DNA from 4 places in the Rhodoferax sp. P1_F3 genome. Region 2 is predicted to be linked to each of the others. Evidence: predicted binding sites of a transcription regulator. Region 2 holds the regulator's gene; each other region holds the start of a gene.
The links. Region 2 encodes sigma-54, which starts transcription at its own class of promoters, with help from an activator protein. Its sites were predicted from a motif close to TGGCANGNAANCTGCTTT; they were not measured.
Positions count from the first base shown of each region.

Region 1: the regulator sigma-54 is predicted to act here: its motif matches at 3,928-3,945, upstream of nirB (nitrite reductase large subunit NirB).
Region 3: the regulator sigma-54 is predicted to act here: its motif matches at 2,358-2,375, upstream of AC1DZ5_RS05950 (transglutaminase family protein).
Region 4: the regulator sigma-54 is predicted to act here: its motif matches at 3,075-3,092, upstream of glnA (type I glutamate--ammonia ligase).

Region 1 covers NZ_JBFUBO010000012.1:11,323-16,849, forward strand. Annotated here, with positions in the region: gene nirD (nitrite reductase small subunit NirD) at 19-402, opposite strand; gene AC1DZ5_RS17720 (type IV pili methyl-accepting chemotaxis transducer N-terminal domain-containing protein) at 481-1,272, opposite strand; gene nirB (nitrite reductase large subunit NirB) at 1,284-3,722, opposite strand; gene AC1DZ5_RS17730 (ANTAR domain-containing protein) at 4,090-5,340, shown strand; gene AC1DZ5_RS17735 (bifunctional protein-serine/threonine kinase/phosphatase) at 5,419-5,527, shown strand, end outside.
Region 2 covers NZ_JBFUBO010000008.1:185,428-190,954, reverse strand. Annotated here, with positions in the region: gene AC1DZ5_RS14840 (THUMP domain-containing class I SAM-dependent RNA methyltransferase) at 1-703, opposite strand, end outside; gene rpoN (RNA polymerase factor sigma-54) at 700-2,310, opposite strand; gene lptB (LPS export ABC transporter ATP-binding protein) at 2,310-3,086, opposite strand; gene lptA (lipopolysaccharide transport periplasmic protein LptA) at 3,083-3,694, opposite strand; gene AC1DZ5_RS14820 (exopolyphosphatase) at 3,769-4,701, opposite strand; gene AC1DZ5_RS14815 (thiol:disulfide interchange protein DsbA/DsbL) at 4,786-5,439, opposite strand; gene AC1DZ5_RS14810 (SPOR domain-containing protein) at 5,503-5,527, opposite strand, start outside.
Region 3 covers NZ_JBFUBO010000003.1:10,974-16,500, forward strand. Annotated here, with positions in the region: gene AC1DZ5_RS05950 (transglutaminase family protein) at 1-2,268, opposite strand, end outside; gene AC1DZ5_RS05955 (ComEC/Rec2 family competence protein) at 2,437-4,881, shown strand; gene AC1DZ5_RS05960 (circularly permuted type 2 ATP-grasp protein) at 4,939-5,527, shown strand, end outside.
Region 4 covers NZ_JBFUBO010000006.1:37,108-42,634, reverse strand. Annotated here, with positions in the region: gene glnL (nitrogen regulation protein NR(II)) at 1-875, opposite strand, end outside; gene AC1DZ5_RS11010 (hypothetical protein) at 933-1,430, opposite strand; gene glnA (type I glutamate--ammonia ligase) at 1,613-3,028, opposite strand; gene AC1DZ5_RS11000 (competence/damage-inducible protein A) at 3,253-4,137, opposite strand; gene AC1DZ5_RS10995 (EI24 domain-containing protein) at 4,134-5,009, opposite strand; gene AC1DZ5_RS10990 (16S rRNA pseudouridine(516) synthase) at 5,014-5,527, opposite strand, start outside.

The DNA of each region.
Region 1 (5,527 bases), on a different contig from region 2:
GTGTCCTTCTACTTACGGTCAGGCGGTGGCGTTGCGGCTGACGGGGCCGGCGATGGGGCGCACCAGGTCGGTGGCGTGGCCTTGCAGTTCGGTAGTTTTCAGAAACACTTGGTCACCGTCCAGCTTGACTTCGAACTTGGGCGTGCAGCCCTCGTCAGGGGCGCTGGCCTGGCCGTCGCACAGGCCAATCGTCCAGTTGTGCAACGGGCAGGCCACGCTGGTGCCAAACACGATGCCCTGGCTCAGGGGGCCGCCCTTGTGCGGACAACGGTCCAGCAGCGCAAACACTTCGTCCTGCGTGTTGCGGAACACCGCCACGTCCAGACCCTGGGTGCGCGCCACACGGCGAGAGCCCAGCACGGGGATGTCTTCAATCTTGCAGATCAAGGTCCATTCGGTCATTTTGTTCTTCCTAATGCTATTGTTTTGGTAGCTGCCCGCACAATGTTAACGGGGGCTAGAGGCCTATTTTGTATAAATTTACGCTTTGAGGCTGGAGTACATGCCGGTCACCCGGTCCATCACCGCCAGCAGGTTTTCGCTGCTGATGAATATCTCGGCCATGGGCCGGGGGCGTTGTGCGCCTTCTTGCAGCTGCTTAAGGGCCATGTCGAAGAACACCCACTGTGCATCGGCCAGCGTCAGCTCGTCCTTGATGCGCAGGGTGGCCTCGGGCGCGTTGCGCAGCAGCTCCATGGCGGCGGTGAACTCGTTGCGCGCCTTGGCAATCTCGGCCGTAGCCACGCTGGCATCCACCGGCAGCGTGGCGGCCAGGTAGAACTTGGCCATGCGCTGGCTCAGCATGCGCTGGCGCCCGGCAATGTTCACCAGCTTGCCCACGGGCTTGGCCAGCGCCGCCTCGTACTGCACCGTGCCCTGGTGCGCCAGTGCCAGCACCTTGGCGTCCAGCTGCAGCAGGCTGCCCGCGTTTTCGCGGTTGGGGCTTTTGCCCACCAGCGCGGTCTTGTACTCGGACCAGGCTGCGTCGAGCTTGCCGTAGGTGGCCTGTACGTCGGGTGTGGGGGCAAAGCCTTTGAGCTCGGCGAGCTGGCGGTCAAACAGCGACATGGACTTGTCCAACACGGTTTGCGCGCTGGTCTTTTCCACGTTTTGCAGCAGGGCCAGCCAGGCCTTGCCCATGCGCTGGCTCAGCATGCGCTGGCGTCCGGCCTTGTTGATGGCGTCGCTCAGGTCCACCACCTGGGCCTGGGCTGGCAGTGCCAGACCCAGCCCACCGGCAGCGGCTACAGCAATCAGGGTTCTGCGTTGCATGGCGGTGGCCCTCAGGCTTTGACAGCTTCGAACTGGCGGGTGTCGACCTGCGCGTCCTTGAAGTCGAACCAGGGATCGGGCTCACCGTCCAGCGCAAACTGCAGGCGTTCCCACAGCGCCTTGCGGCCCTCGTGGTCTTCCAGAATGCGCTTCTTCACATAGTCCAGGCCCACGCGGTTCACATAATGCACGGTGCGCTCCAGGTACCAGCCCTCTTGGCGGTACAGCTCGCAAAACGCACCGGTGTACTCCAGCACTTCGGCCGCGGTTTTCACCTTCACCAGGAAGTGCGCCACCTCGGTCTTGATGCCGCCGTTGCCGGCCACATACATTTCCCAGCCGCTGTCCACACCGATCACGCCCACGTCCTTGATGCCAGCCTCGGCGCAGTTGCGCGGGCAGCCGGAGACGGCGAACTTCACCTTGTGCGGTGCATACATGCGCCACATCGCGCGCTCCAGGTCCTTGCCCATTTGCGTGCTGTCTTGCGTGCCCATGCGGCACCACTCAGATCCCACACACGTCTTCACCGTGCGCAGTGCCTTGGCGTAGGCGTGGCCGGAGGGCATGCCGATGTCTTTCCAGATACCGACCAAGTCTTCCTTCTTCACGCCCAGCAAGTCGATGCGCTGGCCACCGGTGACCTTGATGGTGGGCACCTTGTACTTGTCGGCAGCATCGGCAATGCGGCGCAGCTCGTCGGCCGTGGTCTCGCCGCCCCACATGCGCGGGATGACGGAGTAGGTGCCGTCCTTCTGGATGTTGGCGTGGCTGCGTTCGTTGATGAAGCGGCTTTGTGGGTCGTCCTTGGCTTCTTTGGGCCAGCTGCTGATCAGGTAGTAGTTCAGCGCAGGGCGGCAGCTGGAGCAGCCGTTGGGAGTCTTCCAGCCCATGCCCTGTTGCACTTGCGCGATGGTGAGGTATTTTTCCTTCACGATGGCGTCGCGCACGGCCTGGTGGCCATGGTCGGTACAGCCGCACATGGCCTTGGTCTTGGGCGTGGCGGAGTAGTCGCCACCGGCGGTGAACATGATGATTTGCTCCACCAAGCCGGTGCAGGAGCCGCAGGATGCGCTGGCCTTGGTGTGCTTCTTGACCTCGTCCAGCGTGAACAGGCCTTTCTCGCGGATGGCCTTGCAGATGGTGCCCTTGTTCACGCCATTGCAGCCGCAGACCTCATCGCTGTCGGCCATGGCGGCGGCTTTGTTCTGGCCCTGGTGGCCTACGTCACCGATGTTGGAGCCGCTCTCGCCAAACATCAGCTTGTCGCGGATATCGGCAATGCTGCGGCCGTCGCGCAGCAGCTTGAAGTACCAGCTGCCGTCCACGGTGTCGCCGTACATGCAGGCGCCCACCAGCTTGTCATTCTTGATCACCAGCTTTTTGTAGACGCCGCCAAAGGGGTCGCTCATCACGATTTCTTCGGTGCCGTCGCCGCCCGTGAAGTCGCCGGCCGAGAACAGATCAATGCCTGTCACCTTCAGCTTGGTGGAGGTGAGCGAGCCGGTGTAGCGGCCAATGCCGTACATGGCCAGGTGGTTGGCGGCCACTTTGGCCTGCTCAAACAACGGGGCCACCAGGCCATAGGCAATGCCGCGGTGGGCTGCGCATTCGCCCACGCTGTAGATGCGGGCGTCGGTCACGGTTTGCATGGTGTCGGTCACCACAATGCCGCGGTCCACATGCAGGCGCATGCTGGAGGCCAGCTCGGTGTTGGGGCGAATGCCCACAGCCATCACCACCAGGTCGGCCGGTACTTCGGTGCCGTCCTTGAACTTGATGCTCTTCACGCGGCCATCTTCACCACCCACCAGCTCCTGGGTCTGAGCGCCCATCAGGAACTGCAGGCCACGCTCTTCCAGCGACTTGCGCAGCAGGCCACCGGCCACGGTGTCCAGCTGGCGCTCCATCAGCGTCGGCATCACGTGCACCACGCTCACGGTCATGCCGCGCAGCATCAGGCCGTTGGCCGCTTCCAGACCCAACAGGCCACCACCGATGACGACGGCGTGCTTGTACTTGGTGGCCGCGTCGATCATCGCGTTGGTGTCGGCAATGTCGCGGTAGGCGATCACGCCTTCCAGGTCTTTGCCGGGGATGGGCAGGATGAAAGGGTTGGAGCCAGTGCAGATCAGCAGGCGGTCGTATTCGGCCTCAGTGCCGTCCGACGCCTTGACGATGCGTTTGACACGGTCCACTTCCACCACTTTTTTGCCAGCGTGCAGCGTGATGTTGTTCTCGGTGTACCACTCAAAGGAGTTCAGCACGATCTCGTCCAGCGTCTGCTCGCCAGCCAGCACCGGGCTCAGCAAGATGCGGTTGTAGTTGGGGTGGGGCTCGGCACCAAAGACGGTGATGTCGTACAGGTCCGGGGCCACCTTGAGCAATTCCTCAATGGTGCGCACGCCGGCCATGCCGTTGCCAATCATTACCAGTTTCGATTTTTTCATAGTAGCCACTCCAAGGACGAGAAGACTCAAGCGGATGTGGCGGGGCCACATGCCAGAAATTAGGGGGTAGAGGAGATCCGCGCCTTATGCAAAGGCGCACCAGCAAGCACTGGCGTTGGACAGACTGCGACTGCGCGACTTCGTTGTGCGCAGAACCGGCATGGCTGTCATCTCGTTTGAGCGCGTCGTTGCGCCCGGCTCAGCTAATGCAAGAGCTGTGCCATATGATCGGAACTTGTCTGCATCGGCCCTGTTTGCCGTGGGTCTGGTGCGCGAATTGCGTGACCCTGAATCGCTTGTGAGCCCCGCTGTTCCTGGCTAAACCTGATTTTTTATGATTTCCGTCCTGCTTTGCTCCACCCGCCAAATGACCGCGCCCACGCTGGCCGCCGACCTGCAGGCGGTGGGCATTTCGGTGCTGGCCACGGTCGACGATTGCAGCAAGTTGGTGCAGGGCGTGGTGCTGCACGCACCAGATGTGGTGGTTTGCGACGTGCCGTTGCCCACCAGCGCGTGGTTCCAGGCGCTGCAAGTGGTGGGGCAAACCGTGCCACGCCCGTTGATCGTGTTCACGAATGACAGTGATGCCAGCCATATCGAGCAGGCCACCGAGTGCGGCGTGCATGCCTATGTGGTGAACGGCTATGGGGCCAACCGGCTGCGCCCGCTCATCCATCTGGCACAGGCACGGTTTCAAAAGGCCGAGCAACAGCGCCAAGCCTATGAAGAACTGGCCACCCGCTTCGAGGAGCGCAAGGCGGTGGACAGGGCTAAGGGCATTCTGATGCGGGCCCAGAGCCTGTCGGACGATGACGCCTTCCGCACCCTGCGCTCGGCCGCCATGAGTTCCAACCAGCGCATGGGCCAGCTGTCGCAGCACATCATCCAGTCGGCCCACTTTGCCGAGGTGGTGAACCGCTCGGGCCAACTGCGCATGTTGTCGCAGCGCTTGGTCAAGTTGCACCTGCTGCAGGCTGCACAGGTCCAGGCCGTGCACCACACTGCCCTGCTGCAGGACTCGGTGCTGTGGGTGGACAGCAACTTTGCGCTGTTGCGCAAAAACCTGTCGCAGCCCACCTATGGCGATTTGCTGGCGCAGGTGGCCCACACCTGGGAGCTGCTGAAGGCCGCGTTGGCCGCAGGTGGCACTGACGTGGTGGAGCGCGAGGCCGAGGCCTTGCTGTTGGGCGCTGAGCGCCTGACGGCCAGCCTGGAAAGCTCGGGCGCCGCCGCACCGCTGCAGGTGCTGAACCTGGCGGGGCGCCAGCGCATGCTGTCGCAGCGCTTCGGCAAGTACGCGCTGTTGGCGCTGGAAGGCGAGGGCATGGCGGTGGAGCTGGCTCAGGCCGGCATGCGCGCTGCCCAGCAGGAATTTGAAAAAGCGCTCACCTACCTGAATGGCCTGCCCCTGAGCACCCCCGCCATCCATGAGGCCCTGGGTGCTGCAGGCGTGGCGTGGCTGCAGATGGTGGCCGCGGCCCAAGACGCCCAGCGCCTCAGTCCTGCCAAGCGCGGCGCCCGGCTGGAAGATCTGGCGGCGGGCAGCGAAACCTTGCTGGGCCTGTTCGAGCAGCTGTCGGGCCACTACGAACACAGCATGCAAATGCTGCTGGGATGAGGCAAGGGTCTAGGGTTAACCCGCACGATTTTGGTGCGTTGCAGCAACATTCGGCACTGAAATTGCTTATCTTGGTGCATGGCTTTTGACATAGACATTGGCTTTGCATCCCTGGCCGGGCGCAAACCTCTTAACGAAGACTTCTGCGCCGCCATGTTGCCCACCCCCGGGCAAGAGGATATGGGCT
Region 2 (5,527 bases):
CAAACGCAAAGCGGCGCAGCGAACCCGCCGCGATGTTGCAGGCAATCTGCGCGGCCTCAATGGCCACCGTGCCGCTGCCGCAGCAGGGGTCGTACAGCGGCATCAGGTCGTCATCGCCCGAGGCCCAGCCGCTGGCGGCGATCATGGCGGCGGCCAAGGTTTCTTTCAGCGGGGCGTCGCCCTTGTCCTCGCGCCAGCCGCGCTTGAACAGCGGCTCGCCCGAGGTGTCGATGTAGAGCGAGCAGCTGTCGGTGGTCAGGTGGGCATAGATGCGCACATCGGGCCACTGCGTGTTCACGTCGGGGCGCACGCCATTCGCCACTTCGCGGAAACGGTCGCACACGGCGTCCTTGACTTTGAGCGCAGCGAAGTTCAGCGAGGTCAGCGGGCTGTGCTGCGCGGTCACCTCGACCTTGATGCTTTCCTTCGGGCTAAACCACTGCTCCCATGGCACTTGCAGGCCGGCACGGTACAGGTCTTGTTCACTGCGGTATTCGGTGTACGACACCAATACCAGCACGCGCTGCGAGAGGCGGCAGTACAGGTTGAGCAACATGGCGTGCGCAAACGAGGTGCGCACGGCCACGCCGCCGCGCTGCTTGGTCACGCAGCCGGGCGGCAGACCGGTGATCTGCAAGATCTCCGGCGCCAGGTACTCCTCCACGCCGGCGGCGCAGGGGAGAAAAAGGGTCAGTTGGTTCATAGCGCTTTGCGGAGTGAGGCGGGGGCGATCTTCAGGCCCTCGCGGTATTTGGCCACGGTGCGCCGGGCGCATTCGATGCCCTGCTCCTTGAGCATGTCGGAAATCTGGTTGTCGCTCAAGGGCTTCTTGCTGCTCTCGGAGGCAATGAACTGCTTGATGAGCGCGCGCACCGCGGTGCTGGAGGCATTGCCACCGCTCTCGGTGCCCAGGCCCGAGCCGAAGAAGTATTTGAGCTCGAAGGTGCCAAACGGCGTGGCCATGTACTTGGCCGTGGTCACGCGGCTGATGGTGGATTCGTGCAGGCCCAGCTCATCGGCAATCTCGCGCAGCACCAGGGGACGCATGGCCAGCTCGCCGTGGGTGAAGAAATTTTTCTGCCGCTCCACGATGGCCGTGCTCACGCGCAGGATGGTGTCAAAACGCTGCTGGATGTTCTTGATGAACCAGCGTGCCTCTTGCAGACGCTGCTGAAGCGCGGCGTGGCCCGCACCGTCGCGGCCACCGCGGTGGTTGCGCAGCACATTGGCGTAAATGTCATGCACCTTAAGGCGCGGCATCACTTCGGGGTTGAGCTGCACGCGGAATTTGGGGATGCCGCCGGCCTTGCCAATCGCCACCACTAGCACGTCGGGCACCACGATGTTGCGCTCCACGTCCACAAAGCGGCGCCCGGGCTTGGGCTCCAGCCGCGCGATGAGCGCAATGGCTTCGCGCACCAGGGTGTCGCTGCCCACACCCATCTGCACCAGGCGCTTGATGTCGCGCCGCGCCAGCAGGTCCATGGGTTGGCGACAAATGCCCAGCGCCACCTGCAGCACCTCTGCGCGCTCGTCCTCGCCCTCTTCCTCGGCCTGGGCCAGCAGGTAAGCCACTTGCAGGCGCAGGCACTCGCCCAGGTCCCGCGCCCCCACGCCCACAGGCTCCAGGCTGTGCAGCAGGCCCAGCGCCACGGTGAAATGGTGCACCAGGTCCTGCAACTGTTCTTCGTCACCAGGGTTCAGGCTGCGCGCCAACTCTTCCAGCGGGTCTTCCAGGTAGCCATCGTCATTGAGCGATTCGATGAGGAAGCGCAGCGCGGCTGCGTCGGTGGCATTGGTGCGCAGGCTCAGGGCCTGGCGGTGTAAAAAGGTCTGCAGCGACTCGGCCGAGCGCGCGAGCTCAGTAGCGTCTTTCTCTTCGTCGTCACCCAGGTTGTTGGCCCGGGCCTTGGCATCCACACCCCACTCGCCGTCGTCGGGCGTCATCTCGGTGGTGCCATCGCCTTCCCAATTGGGCTCGTCGCTGCTGCTCAGCGGCGTGGTTTCTTCGTCATTGCTGCTGGTGCTGGTGGAGGTGGCGTAGTCCGCCACCGCGTTGGGCGCGTAATCGACTTCGCTGTTCTCGGACAGGCGGTCACCCTCGCTCACCGTGGCGTCCACCGCGTTCAGGCCGAAGTCCTCGCGCTCGGCCCGCTCTTCGGTCAGCTCCAGAAAGGGGTTTTCGTCCAGCATCTGCTCCACCTCCTGGCTCAGCTCCAGCGTGGAGAGCTGCAGCAGACGGATGGACTGCTGCAACTGGGGCGTGAGCGCCAGGTGTTGGGAGACGCGTAGCGAGAGGCCCTGCTTCATCACATTTTGAAATGCTCACCGAGATAGACGCGGCGCACATCGGCGTTGTTCACGATCTCGGAGGGGGTGCCCTGCGCCAGCACATGGCCGTCGCTGATGATGTAGGCGTGGTCGCAGATGCCCAGGGTCTCGCGCACGTTGTGGTCGGTGATGAGCACGCCGATGCCACGGCCCTTGAGGAAGTTGATGATGCGCTGGATCTCGATCACCGCAATCGGGTCGATGCCGGCAAACGGTTCGTCCAGCAGGATGAAGCGCGGCCGCGTGGCCAGCGCACGCGCAATCTCCACACGGCGGCGCTCGCCGCCCGACAGGGCCAGCGAGGGCGACTCGCGCAGGTGCTCCACGCGCAGGTCTTGCAAGAGCGCGGTCAGGCGTGCCTCAATCTCGGCCGACTTGAGCGGGTTGCCTGCGTCGTCGCGCTGCAGCTCTAGCACGGCGCGCACGTTGTCTTCCACATTCAGTTTACGGAATATCGAGGCTTCTTGCGGCAGGTAGCCCAGCCCCAGCCGCGCGCGGCGGTGAATGGGCATGTGCTCGATGGAATGGCCGTCGATGGTGATGTCCCCCGCGCTGGCGCGCAGCAGGCCCACGATCATGTAGAACGACGTGGTTTTGCCCGCGCCGTTGGGGCCTAGCAAGCCAACCACCTCGCCAGTGCGCACGGTGAGCGACACGTCCTTCACCACCTGGCGCTTGCCGTACGACTTTTGCAAATGCCGGGCTTCCAGCCGCCCGGTGCTGGTGTCCGGGGCTTCTTGGGTGGGCTCGCTCACTGGGCGGCCTTCTCAAGTTGTGGCGTAGCGCGCAGGGTCGGGCTGGGTTGGGACACAGCAGGGGCAGCTTCGGCCTCGGGTTTGGGCGTCAGCATGGCGCGCACACGGCCGGCCGGGGCGGCAGCGGTCTTGGGGGCACCATCCACAGTGAATTTGTCGGTCAGGTTTTCGTAGAGGATGACGGCGCCCGTTACCTCATCGGCCAGCGTGGCCCCGCGCAGGCGGCGCAACTGGGCTTTTTTGACAAAGCGCACGGTGTCGGCCTTGCCGTCGTATTCAATGGTGTCTCCGTCGCCCTCAATGAATTCATCCAGGCCTTCGCGCTTTTGCCGGAAAAACGCCGGCGTGGCGGTCGAGCCGGTGACCAGGCCGTACTGGTAGCCATCGGGGTCCTGGCGCACCTCGATCTGGGCGCCACGGATCAAGATGCTGCCCTTGGTCAGCACCACATGGCCGCTGAACACGCTGACCTGCTTGACGTCGTCGTAGCGCAGGGCGTCGGCCTCCACGTTCATGGGCTTGTTTCGGTCGGCCTTTTCGGCCCAGGCGTGCCCCACCACGCTGGACAGAGCCAGCCACAAGGACACCGACAAAAGGGTATTTTTCATAAAGGCACGAAACTTGCTCAAAAGCGCTTCGGCCATTGTACCGAGCGCTTTGCGCATTTCGCGCCCTGGCCGACTCAGCCGTCGGCGTTAATTTTGGCGATCAGCGCCTGCAACACGTCTGCTGCGCGGTCGTTCTCCACTTGGCAGGTGCCCGCATTGGCGTGGCCACCCCCGCCGTAGCTGAGCATCAGGTCGCCAATATTGGTCTTCGACGTGCGGTTGGTGATGGATTTGCCGGTGGCAAACACGGTGTTTTGCTTTTGCAAGCCCCACAACACGTGGATGGAGATATTGGTCTGCGGGAACAACGCGTAGACCATGAAACGGTTCACCGCAAAGATGGTGTCTTCGTTGCGCAGGTCCAGCACCAACAGGTTGCCATGCACGGTGGAGCAACGCAACAGTTGCTCCTTGGCCTTGGCGGCATGGTCGAAATACAGCTCCACGCGCTCCACCACGTCGGGCAGCTGCAGGATGTCGTCGATGCCGTGGTGGCGGCAGTACTGAATCAAATCCATCATCAGCTGGTAGTTGCTGACGCGGAATTCGCGGAAGCGGCCCAGACCGGTGCGCGAATCCATCAGGTAATTCAGCAGCACCCATCCCGTGGGGGCCATGATTTCGTCGTGGCTGAAGCGGGCCGAGTCGCCCTTGTCCACCGCTTCCATCATGTCGTGGAAGCGCGCCGGGAAGCGGCTGGCGCCGCCATAGTGGTCAAACACCACGCGCGCGGCCGAGTCGGCATCGGGCAGGATGATGTGGTTGGGGCGCTCACCGGTGTTGCGCACCGTCTCCGACTCATGGTGGTCAAAGGCCAGGTGCACGCCCGGCACGTACGGCAGGTTGGTGGTGATGTCGCGGTCGGACACCTCCACCTTGCCGTCCTGCATGTCTTTGGGGTGGACGAACTTGATGTCGTCGATCAGGTCCAGCTCGTTGAGCAGGACTGCGCACACCAGCCCATCAAAATCACTGCGGGTGACCAGCCGGTACTTGGGGTGTGCCATGGGAAGACTCTCCACAAAGGGGTTGAATGACAAATCATTCTAGCCCTGTGGGATCCCTCTGCGGCGCGTGCAGAGGGGCGTTTTTTAGCGAGCGGTGCGCGCCTGGACGATCAACGCGTCCACGATCTGCAGCGCGCGCTGCATGTTGCCGGCGATGGAGCCATCGGTATAAAAGCGACCTGCCACGCCCAGGGCGGGCACGCCTTCGACCTTGTAAGCGTTTTGCAGTTGGGCAGCCTTGGTAGCCTTGGTGGCCACGCTGAACGAACCGTACTGCTCGACAAACTTGGCCTTGTCCACGCCCTGCTTGGCCACCCACTCGACGATGGCGTCGCCACCGCTGAGGTTCAGCTTCTCGACGTGGATGGCGGCAAACACCTTGGCGTGCAGCTTCTCCACCAGGCCCATGGCTTCGAGCGCGTAGTACAGGCGCTGCTGGGGCACAAAACTATCCTGGAAGGCCACGGGCACACGGCGGAAGGACACATCCTTGGGCAGCTTGGGAATCCAGGCTTGCAGCGTGGGCTCGAACGCATTGCAGTGGGGGCAGCTGTACCAAAAGAACTCCACCACTTCGACCTTGCCAGCGGGTGCTTCCACCGGAGCGCGCGGGTCCACGGGCTGGTAATCGGTGCCGGGCTGTGGGCCTTTGGCCTGCGCCTGGGCGCTGCTGGCCCACAGGGCGGAGGATGCAAAGGCAGCGCCAGTGGCGGCTTGGGTAAATTCGCGACGTTTCATGGGTTCAAAAGCTCCAAAGTGCCCGGATGTGAGTGGACTGGGCGGGGAAAGTTCCAGCGCCGCTTAGCGCTGCACGCGCACCAAGGCG
Region 3 (5,527 bases), on a different contig from region 2:
CTCCTTCCAGTTGGTGACCGGGTGGACGTTGACCTCGATGACACCGGGGTCGGGGGTGACCTGCAGCAGTTTGAGGCGCGGGTCGCGCGGGGGCGGGTAGCCCTCCAGCACGATCTGCATTTTCAGTTCGGTGGCCGTGGCTTCGATAGCGGCCAGCAGGTCCAGGTAGTCCTCCAGACGTTCCAGCGGCGGCATGAAGATGTACAGCACGCCGGATTTTTCGCCCACGGCCTCGGCCTTGGGGCCGCTGGCGCGGCGCGGGTCGCGCACTTCCACGCACAGCGCGGTGCGCGTGATCCAGTGGGCCGACTCAAAGCGGCTGGGTACCTGGGCGTAGCGGGCGGGTTCGGGCTGCAGGGCGGTTTGGGCATTAGTGGCAACGCTGCTGTCGCCGGTGCGGCTTGCGCCGGCCGGGGTTTGCAGCTTGCGGCTGGCCTCTGGCGTGGCCAAGTTGCCGGCCAGGTAAGGCAGGCCGGTGGGCGATACGCTGCCCGCGCCGTTGGCGGGGACTGACACCTTGACGGCGGGTGCATAGCGCGCGGCAAACGCCGAGTGCTGTGGCAGCGCACCGCGCTCTACCGTAGGGTCGCGCTCCACCATGTAGGGGTAGTCGCCCTCGCTGACCCAGGGCAGCGAGTCCAGCGGCAGGCGCAGGCCCATGGGCGAGTCGCCGGGCATGAGGTACATGCGTTCGTCGCGGAAGAACCAGGGGCCCGTGGTCCACATGGGGCCGGCCAGCGAGGGGTTCAGGCCCGCAGAGTCCGCCACCTTCAGCGGCAGCACGTAGCCCACGGCGGAGTCGAGTTTTTGCTCGAACACGCGGCGCAGACGGGCGCGTTCCATCTCGTCGTCCAGCTTGGCGTTGAAGGGGTCCACATTGACTGGCAGGCGGCGTTCGCGCCACAGGTAGTACCAGGTGTCCTCGTAGCCGGCCTGCACGTACTTGTCGGTCAGGCCCAGCTTGCCGGCCAGCGTGCGGATGAAGTAGCCCGCGTCTTCAGCGGTGTAGTGGGTGGGCTTGCGCTCGTCGGTGAACAGCGCGGGGTTGTTCCACACGCGCTGTTTGTCGGCGCGCCAGTAGATGTTCAGCGCCCAGCGGGGCAACTGCTCGCCGGGGTACCACTTGCCCTGGCCAAAGTGCAGAAAGCCGCCCTGGCCGTATTCGTCGCGCAGCTTGTGCACCAGCTCGGTGGCAAAGCCGCGCTTGGTGGGGCCTAGGGCGTCGGTGTTCCACTCAGCGGCGTCGCGGTCGTTTACCGCCACAAAGGTAGGTTCGCCGCCCATGGTCAGGCGCACGTCGCCGGCCACCAGTTCGGCGTCCACCTTGTCGCCCAAGGCCATCACGCTGGCCCATTGTTCGGGCGTGTAGGGCTTGGTGACGCGGGGGGATTCGTAAATGCGGGTGACCTGCATGTGGTGGCTGAATTCCACCTCGCTCTCATCTACGCCGCCTTCGATGGGGGCCGCGCCGCTGGGCTGCGGTGTGCAGGCCAGGGGGATGTGGCCTTCACCGGCCAGCAGGCCGCTGGTGGCGTCCAGCCCAATCCAGCCGGCACCGGGCAAATACACCTCGCACCAGGCGTGCAGGTCGGTGAAATCGACCTCGGTACCGCTGGGGCCGTCCAGCGATTTCACATCGGGCGCGAGCTGGATCAGGTAGCCCGACACAAAGCGCGCAGCCAGCCCGCAGTTGCGCAGCAGCTGCACCAGCAGCCAGGCCGAGTCGCGGCAGGAGCCGGAGCCAAGCTCCAGCGTTTCTTCCGGCGTTTGCACGCCGGGTTCCATGCGGATGGTGTAGTCCACCGACTTGTGCACCATGGTGTTGAGGTCGACCAGAAAGATGACGCTGCGACGCTTGGTGCGGTCAATCTTGTCCAAGTAGGCCTGCACCAGGGGCGTGACCGGGTCCGCGGCTAGGTAGGGCAGCAGCTCTTGCTTGAGCTCGGGGGTGTACTTGAACGGAAATTCTTCCGCTTCGGGTTCCAGGAAGAAGTCAAACGGGTTGTAGACCGCCATCTCGACCACCAGGTCCACGGTGACCTTGAACTCTTTGGTCTTCTCGGGGAACACCAGGCGGCCTTGGTAGTTGGCAAACGGGTCTTGCTGCCAGTTGATGAAGTGGGTGGCGGGTTCGACTTTGAGGGAATACGACACCACCTTGCTGCGGCAGTGGGGGGCAGGGCGCAGGCGGATGACCTGGGGACCGAGATTGACCAGACGGTCGTAGGTGTAGTGGGTGACGTGGTTCAGCGCTGCGTGAATGGACATGGGCCGGTCTCTCGGTAATCTCACTGGGAAGCCTGTGCAGCGAGGGCTGCACCGACACCATACTAACAATCGATGTTGACAGGCTCTCCAAAGCAAGTCCTGCGCCATGCCTTCGGAGGCCTTGGGGCAGGCCTTAAAACCGGGGAAGGGCCGGGTTAGCATGGGGCCATGTTCTCTGCCGCCACCCTTACCAGCGCCTGGCCTCGCACGGTGTTTGCGGCGCTATTGGGTGCGGTGTTGGGTACTGCATGGCAGTTGCAACAGTCCGAACTCTGGTCCGCCTGGGTTTATGTGGCTTTGGGGCTTCTAGCCCCCGTTGCGTATGCGCTGGTAGCTCCTAAAAGAATAGCATTGGTGTTCGCCACGGCCGTGGTGTTACTGACCGGCATGGCACTGGGCTTTGGCACCACCGGCCTGCGCGCCGTGGCGTTTGCCAGCCACACGCTGGCACCCGACCTGGAGGGGCGTGATTTGCGCGTCACCGGCATGGTGACCGATATGCCGCAACGTTCGGAAGCGGGTTTGCGCTTTCGTCTGGCGGTGGAAGAGGCGCAACTGGATGGCCAGACGGTGGCGGTGCCCGCGCGCATGGACGTGGGCTGGTACGCCGGTGGCTATGCGCTGGTGGGCGAACAGGCCGGGCTGCAGCGCGTGCCCGCCGAGGTGCAGGCGGGTGAGCGCTGGCAGCTGACACTGCGCCCCAAGGCGCCGCACGGTGGCCTCAACCCCCATGGGTTTGACTTTGAGCTCTGGCTGTGGGAGCAGGGCGTGCAGGCCACCGCCTATGTGCGGGCTGGCGACAAGGATGTGCCGCCCCAACGCCTGGGCCAAACCTGGCGCGCCCCCGTCGCCTTGGCGCGGCAGGCGCTGCGCGACCGCATTTTGGCCACTGTGCCCGACAAGCGTTCCGCCGGACTGATGGCCGCGCTGGTGGTGGGCGACCAGGCGGCGGTAGACCGCAGCGACTGGGATGTGTTCCGCGCCACCGGCGTCAGTCACCTGGTCTCAATCTCCGGGCTCCACATCACGATGTTCGCCTGGGGTGCAGCCTGGCTCACCGGTTGGCTGTGGCGGCGCTCACGGCGCCTGTGTCTGGCGGTACCTGCTCCGTCGGCCGCGTTGCTGGGTGGTGTGCTGCTGGCCTGTGCCTATGCGGTGTTTGCCGGCTGGGGCGTGCCCGCGCAGCGCACCTGCCTGATGCTGGCCACTGTGGCGCTGCTGCGCCTCTCGGGTGCGCGTTGGCCCTGGCCGCTGGTGTGGCTGCTGGCCTGTGCCGCCGTGGTGGCGCTGGACCCGTGGGCGCTGTTGCAGCCTGGGTTCTGGCTCAGCTTTGTCGCGGTGGGTGTGCTGTTTGCTACAGATTCAGGAGCTGCTCGCGCAGAAGATACGGGGGCTAGCGGTCGATTTGGCTCCAAGGTGTGGGCCATGTTGCGAGAGCAGTGGGTCATTACCCTGGCGCTCGCGCCGTTGACGCTTTTGTTGTTTGGTCAGCTCTCCGTCGTGGGGCTGGTGGCCAATTTGCTGGCGATTCCCTGGGTCACGTTGGTGGTCACGCCGCTGGCGTTGCTGGGGGCGCTGCTGCCCGGCGTGTGGGATGTGGCCTCGTGGGCCGTCGCGCTGCTGTGGCAGTGGCTGGCTTGGTTGGCGGTGTTGCCGGGTGCGGCCGTGGTGTTGCCCTTGCCCCCGCTGGGCTTGGGGCTGGGAGCAGTGGCGGGTGGCTTGCTGCTGGTGCTGCCTGCGCCCTGGCATATGCGGGCGCTGGGCGTGCCGTTGGTCTTGCTCACACTGCTGTGGAGCCCGGCCTTGCCAGCGGCAGGGCAGTTTGAGCTGCTGGCGGCGGACATTGGCCAGGGCAATGCGGTGCTGGTGCGCACCGCCCACCACGCGCTGCTGTTTGATGCCGGGCCGCGCTACAGCCTGGAGAGCGACGCGGGCCACCGCGTGCTGGTGCCGCTACTCAAGGCGCTGGATGTAACGCTGGATACCGTGGTGCTGAGCCACCGCGACATCGACCACGTAGGCGGCGCAGCGGCCGTGCTGGCCATGCAGCCGCAAGCCGCGTTGCTGAGTTCGATTGAGCCGCAACACCCACTGCAGCAGTTGCGCACGGCCCAGCGCTGCGAGGCTGGCCAGCAGTGGGAGTGGGATGGTGTGCAGTTTGAAGTGCTGCACCCGCAGCCTGCCGATTACCTGGCCAGCCCACCGCCCAAACCCAATGCGCTGTCCTGCGTGCTGCGCATCAGCGCGGGCCAGCGCACCGCGCTGCTGGTGGGCGACATAGAGGCTGCGCAGGAGGCGCGTTTGGTGCAGGCCTTGCAGGGCACCGGCCATTTGCATGCCGACGTGCTGCTGGTGCCGCACCACGGCAGCAAAACGTCGAGCACGCCCGAATTTCTGCAGGCCGTAGCGCCGCAATGGGCGCTGGTGCAGGCCGGGTATCGCAACCGCTTTGGTCACCCGGCGGCGCCGGTGGTGGAGCGCTACGCGCAGGCGCGCATCAATTTGGTGTCATCGCCCCGCTGTGGTGCAATGGTCTGGCGCTCGGAGCAGCCCCAAAATGTGGCGTGCTCTCGGGAAGAAGATCGCCGTTACTGGCATCATCATGTGCCATAGTGGTGCATGGGGGGCGTGGCCCAAAGCTTGCATACTGCGTGTTCAGAGAGGTCTTTTATGCGGAAATTCGACGAGATGTACACCCAGCTTCCCTACGAGTTTTTTACTCATGGCAAGCAGATACGAGACCACTACAAAATTTACGACGAATGGCTGGCCCGCCAACCCGGCGACATGATGGCCAAACGCCGTGAAGAAGCGGAGATGATTTTCCGCCGTGTGGGCATCACCTTTGCCGTCTACGGCGAGAAGGACGAGGATGGCTCCGGCACCGAACGGCTCATTCCCTTTGACCTGATTCCCCGCATCATCCCGGCGCACGAGTGGTCCAGCATGGAGAAGGGCCTGACGCAGCGCGTCACCGCACTCAACCGCTTCATCCACGACATCTACCACGACCAGGACATTCTGAAGGCCGGCATCGTGCCGCGCGAGCAGATCGAGGGCAACGCCCAGTACCGCCCCGAGATGGTGGGTGTGGACGTGCCCAACGGCATCTACTCGCAAATCAGTGGCATCGACATCGTGCGGGCGCCCGACACCAATGGCAAGGGCGAGTACTACGTGTTGGAAGACAATCTGCGCGTGCCCAGCGGTGTGAGCTACATGCTGGAAGACCGCAAGATGATGATGCGGCTGTTCCCCG
Region 4 (5,527 bases), on a different contig from region 2:
TGCAATTCCAATGCCAACCGATAACGCTGCTTACCGAACGTTACTTGCCGGGTCACACGCGTGCGAAATGTGAGGTTGGCATCACCTGCGGCAATGCGCTCTGCGAGTGCCTGACAGGCGTTGTGTGCGATGTTCAACACAGTCTGAATCAACTGCTCGCGGTCACCACGGAACTCGGGAATGGAAGTGTCATAGTCACGCACCACCCGCAGTCCACGTGGGAACTCGGCCATGATGAGGGACCGCACACGCTCGCACACTTCATGGATGTTCACATCGCCCACCAAGTGCGGCCTGCGGTGCGGTGCCAGCAAGCGATCCACCAGGCTTTGCAGACGGTCTGCCTCATGGATGATGACCTGGGTGTACTCGGTGAGTTCGGGGGACTCCATCTCCATCTCAAGCAATTGCGCCGCGCCGCGAATGCCGCCCAGCGGGTTCTTGATCTCATGGGCCAGGTTGCGGATCAGTTCTTTGTTGGTCTGCGCTTGTTCGGCCAGGCGCTCTTCGCGGTCCTGGCGGGTCTGCTGCTCCAGCGGCACCATCTCGACGATGATTTCTTCAGAAAACTCGGTGCGTGTCACGATCACATGAACCGGCATGGGGTCCAGCGCCGCGCGCTTGAGCCACGCGTCGTAACGCAAAGCCGCAAATGCGTTTTCGGCTGCCCCCTCCAGCGCGCTCTGCAGCGCAGCAGGTTCTGTGAAGATGTCGGCGAAGCTGGAACCCACAATGGTTCTGCGCGAAGTGCCCAGTGCATCTTCCAGCGCTGCATTGGAAAACTGCACAGAGGCGTCGGCATAGACCACGGCCACCAAAGTAGCCAGAAGGTCAAACGACTGAAAACGCTCGGGTATAGGGTCGGTGCGGGTCACAGGCGATGAAGATAGTCAAATACGGCGCGGCCCGCAGGGCCACACAAAAGCGCGCCGCTATTTGGCGGACGACACCGACGGGGATGTTGCGGCAGGCACGCGACCCAGCTCACGGCGGATGCCTGCAATGTCACTCTCATTGCGGGCGATGGCGGCCTTGAGCTCGGCCACGCGGTCCAGGTACTTCTGGTGGTTGCGGGTCTCGGGGCCCAACTTTTCGGGTTCACCGTTGTTGTACTCCTTGACCAGCTCGATCTGCTTGGCCTCGGCCTTCTTGAGTTCAGCTTCCAGGATCAGGCGCGCATCGGAATCCTTGGCACGCTGGTCGGGTGAGTCCACGCGCGACCCGCTTTGGCTGGCAGATGCGACTTTGGTACCAGGCTTTTGGGCCTGGACCACGGTGACATTGCCACCAGAAATCAGTTTGCAGTTTTTCGCCTGGGCCTCGGACACAGTGTTGGTGTACTCGTTGCCGCAACGGTAGATGCGCTCCTGTGCAAACGCACCGGAGAGCGAGCCAAGGGCTATCAAAGAAATCAAAAAATGGGTGTTCATGCTGTGTCCGCGCTAACAGAGTGCCTGGCGGTGGATTCAGTATGCGCCAAAAAGTGCCTAAAAACAAAACCGCCACAGTATCCCTGCCAATTGGACCTGAATCTACACCGCCATGTTTGCAAAAAAAAGGACGGCTTACGCCGTCCTTTTTCAGGAAAACACTGCCACAGGGGCAGCAGAAATCACAGGGAGTAGTACATGTCGAATTCGACAGGGTGTACCGACATGCGGTAACGGGTCACTTCCTGCATCTTCAAATCGATGTACGCATCGATCATGGAGTCAGTGAACACGCCGCCCTTGGTCAGGAAGCCGCGGTCCTTGTCCAGGCATTCCAGCGCTTGGTCCAGGCTGTGGCACACGGTTGGCACCTTGGCATCTTCCTCGGGAGGCAGATGGTACAGATCCTTCGATGCGGCCTCGCCGGGGTGGATCTTGTTTTCCACGCCATCCAGACCCGCCATCAACAAGGCGGAGAAGCCCAGGTAAGGGTTCATCAATGGATCGGGGAAGCGGGCTTCCACGCGACGGCCCTTGGGGTTCGCCACAAACGGAATGCGAATGGAAGCGGAACGGTTCTTGGCAGAGTACGCCAGCTTGACCGGTGCTTCGAAGTGAGGAACCAGGCGCTTGTAGCTGTTGGTGCCGGGGTTGGTGATGGCGTTCAGGGCACGTGCGTGCTTGATGATGCCGCCGATGTAGTACAGCGCGAAGTCGGACAGACCGGCATAGCCGTCGCCAGCAAACAGGTTCTTGCCGTCTTTCCACACCGACTGGTGCACGTGCATGCCGGAACCGTTGTCACCGTGGTAGGGCTTGGGCATGAAGGTAGCCGTCTTGCCGTAGGCGTTGGCCACGTTGTGCACCACGTACTTTTGCAGCATGGTCCAGTCAGCGCGTTCCACCAGGGTGGAGAAACGGGTACCGATTTCGTTCTGCCCAGCGCCTGCCACTTCGTGGTGGAACACTTCGACGGGGATGCCCAGGGATTCGAGAATCAGGGACATCTCGGCGCGCATGTCTTGCGTGCTGTCGACAGGAGGCACGGGGAAGTAACCGCCCTTGACCGTGGGACGGTGGCCGCGGTTGCCGCCTTCGAGTTTGGTTCCGGTGTTCCAGGGAGCTTCGTACTCGTCGATTTCGTAGAAGGTGTTGTTGGAGTCGGTGCTCCAGCGAACGCCATCAAAGATGAAGAATTCTGGCTCTGGACCGAAGTAGGCTGCGTCACCAATGCCAGAGGCCTTCAGGTAGGCTTCAGCGCGCTTGGCGATGGAACGTGGGTCGCGGTCGTAAGACTTGCCGTCGGCAGGCTCCACCACATCACAGTTCATGATGATGGTGGTTTCTTCAAAGAAGGGGTCGATGTTGGCCGTGTTGGGATCGGGCATCAACAACATGTCGGAAGCTTCGATGCCCTTCCAGCCGGCGATGGAAGAACCGTCGAATGCGTGGCCGGAGGTGAACTTGTCTTCGTCGAAATGCGAGACAGGCACGGTGGTGTGCTGCTGCTTACCGCGGGTATCGGTGAAACGGAAGTCAACAAATTTGACTTCGTTCTCTTTCACCATCTTCATCACGTCTGCGACGGTCTTGGCCATCAAATACTCCTGTTGCACGGTTGTAAAAAAGAATTGCCCCGTCTTCAATGCAGCTTTTGTGCCAAAAACCGCTGGCCGGGCAATTTAGAGAAACCGCCATATTCTGCCTCGAGAAACCGGAGTTTTAGGGGGGCGCACCGCAAAGATGCGCCCATGTAACTTCTATCGGCAGCACGATTGCACCAATTTAGTGCAAATCATTTGCGCACCGGTATTGTGCGAATTCAGCTTCGCACCAATTCTGGGCCCAACGCCATTTGCAGTGCCTTCAGACCTTCCAGCAAGCCCGCATACGCAAGCCCCACAGCGTCTGGTTCCCCCTTGACGCCCAGCTCGATATGGCGCCCCCACTCCGGGTGGTCCACACTGGGTAGGCTAAACACCTTGACTGCATGGCGCTGTTCCAGCGCCTCCATCAGCGGCGTCAAAGTCGACTCCATGGCACCAAAAACGACCACGGAACGCTCTAGCCAACCGTGTCTGCGGTGCAAATGGGCGTACTGCTGGTCCAGCACCCACGCCACCATGGGCCAAGCCATGACCGGAAAGCCGGGCACGAAATAGATCCCCCCACGCTCCCCCACTACGTGTGGGTCGCTGCCCCCCGAGGGGGGGCTCGCGCCTTGGAACGGCCCGGCGGCGCTCAGCCCGCCACCTCCTCGACAAAAGAAGCCTGGAATCTTGTTGTACGGGTTGGGAATAATGGCCGCGCCCCGCGGAAACATACCCATGTTCAGGCGGTGCACGTTGTCAGCCCGGTCGGGTTCGTAGGGCAGGCCCTGTTCCATGGCCACGTCCTGCATACGCTCGCGGATCAGCTGCTCGGCCTCCGGGTGCAGCTCCAGCGGCACGCCTAAGGCGCGCGCCGCGCACTGGCGCGTGTGGTCGTCCGGCGTGGCACCGATACCGCCGAACGAGAACACCACGTCGCCCGAGGCAAACGCACGCTGCAGCGTCTGGGTGATGCGCTCGGGGTCATCACCCACATAGTCTGCATAGGCCAGTTGCAGGCCCCGTTCGCCAAGCAGCTCGATGGCTTTGGACAGGTGTTTGTCGGCGCGCTTGCCCGACAGGATTTCGTCTCCAATGATGACCAAACCAACGTTCATGCTAGCTCCAGAGGATTCGCAGGCAATTCAAGTGCAGGGGATGGGGGTGGCGCAGGCGGCACGGGCGGTAACTGGGCGCGCTCCCAGCGCAGCTGATGCAGCGCAGCCAGGCAGTAGTGCGCAAACCACAGCGACGCAAAGGCGAACACCAGGGTGTACAGCCAGATGGAAATAGGGATCAGGAACGGCGCCATCGCCACGGCCACAAAGCCCACCGACCAGATCAAGCTGGGCGCCGCGCCCAGGTAGCCCGCAAACACCCCCATGCCCAGCAGCCACCAGCGGTGGCGCTGAAACAGGGTGTGGCGCTCTTCGGCCGTGGCGTGGTCAGCCAGGGCATCAAACGCCATCACGCGGTAGGTCAGCCAGCCCCAGATCAGCGGCGGAAGGATCAGCACCAGCGGTGGCACGAACCACAGCGGCGCGGACAGCACCATGGCCGACAAGGCCAAGACTGTGGAGCCCAGCGCCCAGACGATGCTGAAAGCGTACGAAGCGCCACCGGTACGCTCCAGCAGCGGAAAGCGGCGCCGGGTCACCAGGCGCACCATCAGCGGCGTCATCAGCATGGCGACCAGCAGCAGGCAGGCCATCACGATCAAGGGCGTGGCCACGGTGATCACGATCAGCGGCACCAGCACGGTCTTGAGCTTGCCCGCGCCCGCCGACTCCAGCCAAGCCCACAGGCTGTTGAGCAAGTCAGACGACTCCAGCATGTTCTGCACGGCGGCCAGGGCTGCGTCCATGAAAAAGTAGCCCAGCCCCGCGATCAGCCCGACCATTAGCACCAGCGGCAGCAGCGACAGGCCAATCACCCGCGGGTGTAGGCAGTACGCCACCGACCGCCAAAACGCATCGAGCATGGCGTTCATGGCCCTAGCCCGCCGCCTGCACGGCAACCAGCTCTTCGGCGCTGAGCCAGCGCCACTGGCCAGGCGCCAAGTCCGCCGGCAGCGGCATGCCGCCAATCTTCGACCGGTGCAGCCCCTCCACCCGATTGCTGACCGCGGCGACCATGCGCTTGACCTGGTGGTACTTGCCTTCGGTCAGCGTGAGTCGTAAATGAAATTCACCCACCGCCTCGCAGGCAGCAGCGCGCACGGGCGCCGGGTCATCGTCCAGCACCACACCGGCCAGCAGCTTTTGCACCTGCTTGTCGTCCAGCGGGTGCTTCACCGTTACGTCATACACCTTGGGCACATGGTGGCGTGGCGAGCTCATTTTGTGGATGAACTTGCCGTCATCGGTGAGCAGCAGCATGCCCGTGGTGTCCTGGTCCAACCGCCCCACGGCTTGCACGCCCTGCACCGCAGCTTTTTGTGGGCGCGTGCGCAATGGGGACGGCAGCAGCGTGTAGATGCTGGGGTAGGTAGAAGGCTTTTGTGAGCAC